3 regions of the Streptomyces sp. NPDC040589 genome follow, and region 3 is predicted to be linked to each of the others. Evidence: predicted binding sites of a transcription regulator. Region 3 holds the regulator's gene; each other region holds the start of a gene.
What was found. The regulator HrcA, encoded in region 3, represses chaperone genes, less so after heat shock. The targets are predictions, from matches to a motif close to TTNGCACTCNGNNNNNCNGAGTGCNAA.
Positions count from the first base shown of each region.

Region 1: the regulator HrcA is predicted to act here: its motif matches at 1,302-1,328, upstream of groL (chaperonin GroEL).
Region 2: the regulator HrcA is predicted to act here: its motif matches at 1,319-1,345, upstream of groES (co-chaperone GroES).

Region 1 covers NZ_JBVIWP010000010.1:98,437-100,702, forward strand. Annotated here, with positions in the region: gene groL (chaperonin GroEL) at 1-1,139, opposite strand, end outside; gene ACZ58V_RS33800 (cold-shock protein) at 1,698-1,901, opposite strand.
Region 2 covers NZ_JBVIWP010000001.1:1,131,846-1,134,111, forward strand. Annotated here, with positions in the region: gene groL (chaperonin GroEL) at 1-742, opposite strand, end outside; gene groES (co-chaperone GroES) at 864-1,172, opposite strand; gene ACZ58V_RS05110 (polysaccharide deacetylase family protein) at 1,518-2,249, opposite strand; gene ACZ58V_RS05115 (polysaccharide deacetylase family protein) at 2,246-2,266, opposite strand, start outside.
Region 3 covers NZ_JBVIWP010000003.1:606,604-608,869, forward strand. Annotated here, with positions in the region: gene ACZ58V_RS15210 (MBL fold metallo-hydrolase) at 1-686, opposite strand, end outside; gene hrcA (heat-inducible transcriptional repressor HrcA) at 858-1,874, shown strand; gene dnaJ (molecular chaperone DnaJ) at 1,874-2,266, shown strand, end outside.

The DNA of each region.
Region 1 (2,266 bases), on a different contig from region 3:
CCGGCCTTGATGACCGCCACGCCACCGGCGAGCTTCGCCAGGCGCTCCTGGAGCTTCTCGCGGTCGTAGTCCGAGTCGCTGTTCTCGATCTCGGCGCGGATCTGGTTGACGCGGCCCTGGACCTGGTCGGCCGAGCCGGCACCGTCGACGATGGTGGTCTCGTCCTTGGTGATGACCACCTTGCGGGCCTTGCCCAGCAGGTCGACCGTGGCGTTCTCCAGCTTGAGGCCGACCTCCTCGGAGATCACCTCGCCGCCGGTGAGGATGCCGATGTCCTGCAGCATCGCCTTGCGGCGGTCACCGAAGCCCGGGGCCTTGACGGCGACGGACTTGAAGGTGCCACGGATCTTGTTGACGACCAGGGTCGACAGGGCCTCGCCCTCGACGTCCTCGGCGATGATCAGCAGCGGCTTGCCCGACTGCATGACCTTCTCCAGGAGCGGGAGCAGGTCCTTGACGTTGGAGATCTTGGAGTTCGCGATCAGGATGTACGGGTCGTCGAGGACGGCCTCCATACGCTCCATGTCGGTCGCGAAGTACGCCGAGATGTAGCCCTTGTCGAAGCGCATACCCTCGGTGAGCTCCAGCTCCAGACCGAAGGTCTGGGACTCCTCGACGGTGATGACGCCTTCCTTGCCGACCTTGTCCATGGCCTCGGCGATGAGCTCGCCGATCTGGGTGTCGGCGGCGGAGATGGAGGCCGTGGAAGCGATCTGCTCCTTGGTCTCGACATCCTTCGCCTGCTCCAGCAGGGCGGCGGAGACGGCCTCGACGGCACGCTCGATGCCGCGCTTGAGGGCCATCGGGTTGGCGCCGGCGGCTACGTTGCGCAGGCCCTCCTTGACCAGGGCCTGGGCGAGAACGGTCGCGGTGGTCGTACCGTCACCGGCGACGTCGTCCGTCTTCTTGGCGACTTCCTTGACCAGCTCGGCGCCGATCTTCTCGTACGGGTCCTCGAGCTCGATCTCCTTGGCGATGGAGACACCATCGTTGGTGATCGTGGGGGCGCCCCACTTCTTCTCGAGGACGACGTTGCGGCCCTTGGGGCCGAGCGTCACCTTGACGGCGTCCGCGAGCTGGTTCATGCCGCGCTCGAGGCCGCGCCGCGCCTCCTCGTCGAACGCGATGATCTTGGCCATGTGAAGTGGTCCCTCCAGGACTGGGGGTGATTACTTCGGACCGCGCCCGCGCCCGCGACGGACGGCTCGCCAGCCTCGTGGTTCCTTCCCCACCCGGCCTGCGGGCCTCACCGACCCGGTCCTTACGTTGTCACTCTCACCTTCAGAGTGCTAACGCAATGATTAGCACTCGGCCTAGGCGAGTGCAAGCGCCTCTCGGGATACGGAGGCGCTCTCAGCCCCCGGCGAACGGCGCGCGCCCGGCTCGTCCGCAGGCCGCGGACAGCGCCACGGCGGATCGCCCGAGGCCGGGAAACGCCTGGGCCCACGGCTCGCGGCGGCGGCCGAGCGGCCGACACGAGCGGGTCCGGAGCGCGAACCCGCCGCCCCCGCACCAGGGCGGGCACCGGGGCGCCCCCGGGCGCGGCGGACTTCTACGAGCCGCCGCCCCCGCCGGCCCTTCGCCCCCGTCGGCCCTTCGCCCCGGCCGGCCGCCGGACAGGCCGAAGGGCCCGCACCCCAGGGGGTACGGGCCCTTCAGAGAAGACCTGCCGCTTGCGGTTTGTCGTGGTCGCGCGTTCAGGCAGCGACGCGAACCATGTCGGCCTGTGGACCCTTCTGGCCCTGCGAGATCTCGAACTCGACCCGCTGACCCTCTTCAAGGGTGCGGTAGCCGTCCATCTGAATCGCGCTGTAGTGGACGAAAACATCCGCACCACCGTCGACCGCGATGAAGCCGTACCCCTTCTCCGCGTTGAACCACTTGACGGTGCCCTGAGCCATGCCTAACTCCCCTATTACTGGCCCTTGCACAGACCCGCACTTCGCGGATCCGGGTCAGACCTCACCCCCCACGGATTGGGGGCGTGCGCCGGAACGCGTCGACCGCGGCCGAATGTATCTGTCCAACTGCCCTCTGCAACAGGTCAATCGGACGAGAATTCCGGACGCGCGGGATCCGGAATGTGGGGAGAATTCGCCTGACTTCAGGGCAAGTCGGGCCACGCAAAGGGAACAAAAGCGGCGAAAGACGCACACACTTTGGCTACATCTTGTCGGGCGCGCGGCAGGAATTCAGGGTGTCCGATCAGGGGATCGGGATCGCGTTCCCCAACTGTACCGCGCTCAACCACACAGAATTGCCCCCT
Region 2 (2,266 bases), on a different contig from region 3:
GCAGCGGCTTGGAGGCGTTGGCCTGGATGACCTTCTCCAGCAGCGGCAGCAGGTCCGCGATGGCGGAGATCTTGCCCTGCGTGATGAGGACGTACGGGTCGTCCAGGACGGCTTCCATGCGCTCCTGGTCCGTCACGAAGTACGGCGACAGGTAGCCCTTGTCGAAGGCCATGCCCTCGGTGAAGTCCAGCTCCAGACCGAAGGTGTTGGACTCCTCGACGGTGATGACACCGTCCTTGCCGACCTTGTCCATCGCCTCGGCGATGAGCTCGCCGACCTGCTGGTCCTGGGCGGACAGACCGGCGACGGCGGCGATGTCGGACTTCTCGTCGATCGGGCGGGCGGTCGCGAGGAGCTCCTCGGACACGGCCTTGACCGCGGCGTCGATGCCCTTCTTCAGGGCGGCCGGGGAGGCACCGGCGGCGACGTTCTTCAGGCCCTCGCGCACGAGCGCCTGGGCGAGCACGGTCGCGGTGGTCGTACCGTCACCCGCGATGTCGTTGGTCTTGGTCGCCACCTCCTTGACCAGCTGGGCACCGAGGTTCTCGTACGGGTCCTCGACCTCGACCTCGCGGGCGATGGTCACACCGTCGTTGGTGATGGTGGGGGCGCCGAACTTCTTGTCGATGACGACGTTGCGGCCCTTGGGGCCGATCGTCACCTTGACCGTGTCGGCAAGCTTGTTGACGCCGCGCTCGAGGGCGCGACGGGCGTCCTCGTCGAACTTCAGGATCTTCGCCATGGGAGCGGTTCAGCCCTCTCGGAAAACGTGGGTGAAACGAACTGCGCCCCCGACGCCCGGCTTCATAAGGTCGCGGGGGCCAGGGGCGCAGTTCACTGCAATGCTGGTAATGCCGGGTGAATTACTTCTCGACGATCGCGAGCACGTCGCGAGCCGAGAGGACGAGGTACTCCTCGCCGTTGTACTTCACCTCGGTGCCGCCGTACTTGCTGTAGAGCACGACATCGCCGACGGAGACGTCGAGCGGAAGACGGTTACCGTCCTCGAAGCGGCCCGGGCCCACGGCCAGGACGACGCCCTCCTGGGGCTTCTCCTTGGCGGTGTCCGGGATGACCAGGCCAGAGGCGGTGGTCTGCTCGGCGTCGAGCGGCTGGACCACAATGCGGTCCTCGAGCGGCTTGATGGCAACCTTGGAGCTGGTGGTCGTCACGATCCGACCTCCCCCTTCGGAGATCTCACGGGGTTAACTGTCTGAGGTGGCGACCAGGTCGATCCGTCGTCGCGGGTGCCGGACCTGCCCGTCGCTGTGTTGGCACTCTCCAGTGGGGAGTGCCAGAGCCGAGACTATGACCGCGATTAGCACTCGGTCAAGCGGACTGCTAATTGCCTGCGGCGCGTCGGCCGGGTTCTGGTGTCGGCGTACGTCCGGACAGGTGCTCGGCGTGAGTGTCCTGGCCCTCCGGGGGCTGCCGCCCCCAGGCCCCCGCATCGGCCCGAACGGCCTCGTCCTCAAGCGCCGGACGGACTGGGTGTCCCAGCCGGGCCGCGTCGGGAGTCAGAGGTAGTCCTCCAGCCGCCCCACCCGCAGCCCCCGCCCCTCGATCTCGCCCAGCAGCCGCACGGTCCGTTCCGTCGGCGACAGGGACTCCGTCTCGGCCGATGGCACGGAGATGATGTCGCCGGGGCCAAGGCGCGGCTCGCCGTGGGAGTACGCCAGTTCGCCGTCGGCGGACAGGGACGCCCGCCAGAGGACGACCGCCGTGCTGCCGCAGTCGGCGGCGGCGCGCAGGGTCGTCGTGTCGTACGTGCCGTAGGGCGGGCGGAAGAGGTGGGGGCGGATACCGAAGCGGGAGCGGAGTTTGTGCTGCTGGCCGCAGATCTCGGCGCGCTGGCCGGCGTAGGGCAGGCCGCGCAGGGCCGGGTGGTCGAGGGTGTGGTTCTGGAGGGACGCGCCGACCGCGCGCAGCCGGGCCAGATGGCCGTATCCGGGGCCCGCGACGCTGTCCGTGAGGAACAGGGTGACCGGGAGCCGCCGTTCGCGGACGAGGCCGGAGAAGCGGGGGTCGCGTTCGGCGCCGTCGTCGTAGGTCAGGAAGACGACCGGGTCCCGGGTGCGGACCCGGTCCACGACGGGCGGCAGGCGCGCCGGACGCGCGAGAGGGCCGGTCGCGCGTGTCGGGTCCTGGCCCCGGCCGTCCGCTCCCGCCCGCTCCCCCGCCGCCCCGGCGCACCCGGCCAGCAGGACCACGCCCGCACAGAGCGCCGCGGCCGTCGGCAGCCGCCTCACAGGTAGTCCTCCAGCCG
Region 3 (2,266 bases):
CGGACGAACGCCGCGTGCACCACCGCTCCGTGACCGGGCACGTACAGCGCGTCCTCACCGCCCAGGTCGAGTAGCCGGTCGAGGGCGGCCGGCCAGTGCGAGGGCACCGCGTCGGGGCCCGTCTGGGGCTCGCCGGACTCCTCGACCAGGTCGCCGCAGAACACCACCTCCGGATCACCCGGCACCAGCACGGCCAGGTCGTGCCCGGTGTGCCCCGGGCCCACGTTCGCCAGCAGCACCTGGCGGCCGCCGCCCAGGTCGAGCGTCCACTCTCCGGAGACCAGATGGCGGGGCGGGACCAGCCGCTCCGCCGACTCCTGCGCGACGGGCGCCGCCAGGCCGTTGCGTACCGCGTCCGCGCGCAGCTCCTCGCGGTCCCGCACGCGCGTGAGGACCGCGTCCACGCCCACGGCGCCGAACACCTCCGCCTCCGGGAACGCCGCCGCGCCGAAGACGTGGTCGAAGTGGGGATGGGTCAGAGCGAGATGCGTCACACGGTGACCGGTGAGCGACTGCGCCTGCGTGCGCAACCGCGCGCCCTCGGCCGGGCTCGACCCCGCGTCGATCATGAGTACCGCGCCCTCACCGGCGACCAGTCCCGCCGTGCAGTCCCACACCGGAAGCCGGCACCGCCCGACCCCGGCGGCCACCCGCTCCCACCCGAGCTCTTCCCAAGTCACCGTCATACGGCGACGCTAGCGGTGACACCCGTCGCGGGCACGACAGCGCACGACCAGCCTTGCCGGGGGTGCACCCCACCGCCGTACACTGGGCCGGGGAATGCTGGCACTCGCACGCGCAGAGTGCCAGGCCACGACAGGCAGGCAGCAGGCGGACGACTTCTGGAGGTGCGCGCGATGCTCAGTGAACGCAGGCTTCAGGTGCTGCGCGCCATCGTCCAGGACTACGTCGGCACCGAGGAGCCCGTCGGCTCCAAGGCCCTCACCGAGCGGCACAGCCTCGGCGTCTCCCCGGCCACCGTCCGCAACGACATGGCGGCCCTCGAGGACGAGGGATACATCGCCCAGCCGCACACCAGTGCCGGGCGCATCCCCACCGACAAGGGCTACCGGCTGTTCGTGGACAAGCTGGCCGGCGTCAAGCCGATGACCGCGCCCGAGCGGCGCGCGATCCAGAACTTCCTCGAGGGTGCCGTCGACCTCGACGACGTCGTGGCGCGTACGGTTCGGCTGCTGGCGCAGCTCACGCGCCAGGTGGCCGTCGTGCAGTACCCGTCGCTGACCCGGTCGACCGTGCGGCATGTGGAGTTGCTCTCCCTCGCGCCCGCGCGTCTGATGCTCGTGCTGATCACGGACACCGGGCGGGTCGAGCAGCGGGTGGTCGACTGCCCGGCGCCCTTCGGCGAGGCCTCGCTCGCGGATCTGCGCGCACGGCTCAACAGCCGTGTCGCGAACCGCCGTTTCGCGGATGTGCCGAGTTTGGTGGAGGATCTGGCGGAGGCGTTCGAGCACGAGGACCGGGGTACGGTTTCCATGGTGCTCTCCACGCTTCTGGAGACGCTCGTCGAGGAGAACGAGGAGCGGCTGATGATCGGCGGCACCGCCAATCTCACCCGCTTCGGGCATGACTTTCCCCTGGTGATCCGGCCGGTGCTGGAGGCGCTGGAGGAGCAGGTCGTGCTCCTCAAGCTGCTCGGCGAGGCGAAGGATCCGGGCGTGACCGTACGTATCGGTCATGAGAACGCCCACGAAGGACTCAACTCCACGTCCGTCGTGTCGGTCGGCTACGGTTCGGGCGGCGAGGCAGTCGCCAAGCTCGGCGTGGTCGGACCGACCCGCATGGACTACCCGGGAACGATGGGAGCGGTACGCGCAGTGGCACGGTACGTCGGACAGATCCTGGCGGAGTCGTAGTGGCCACGGACTACTACGCCGTACTCGGCGTGCGCCGCGACGCGTCGCAGGAAGAGATCAAGAAGGCCTTCCGGCGGCTCGCACGCGAGCTGCATCCGGACGTCAACCCCGATCCGAAGACCCAGGAGCGGTTCAAGGAGATCAACGCCGCCTACGAGGTGTTGTCGGACCCGCAGAAGAAGCAGGTCTACGACCTCGGCGGCGACCCGCTCTCGCAGGCCGCCGGCGGCGGTGCGGGCGGCTTCGGAGCCGGTGGCTTCGGGAACTTCTCCGACATCATGGACGCGTTCTTCGGCACGGCGTCGCAGCGCGGTCCGCGCTCGCGCACCCGCCGCGGCCAGGACGCGATGATCCGTATCGAGATCGAGCTCGACGAGGCCGCCTTCGGTACG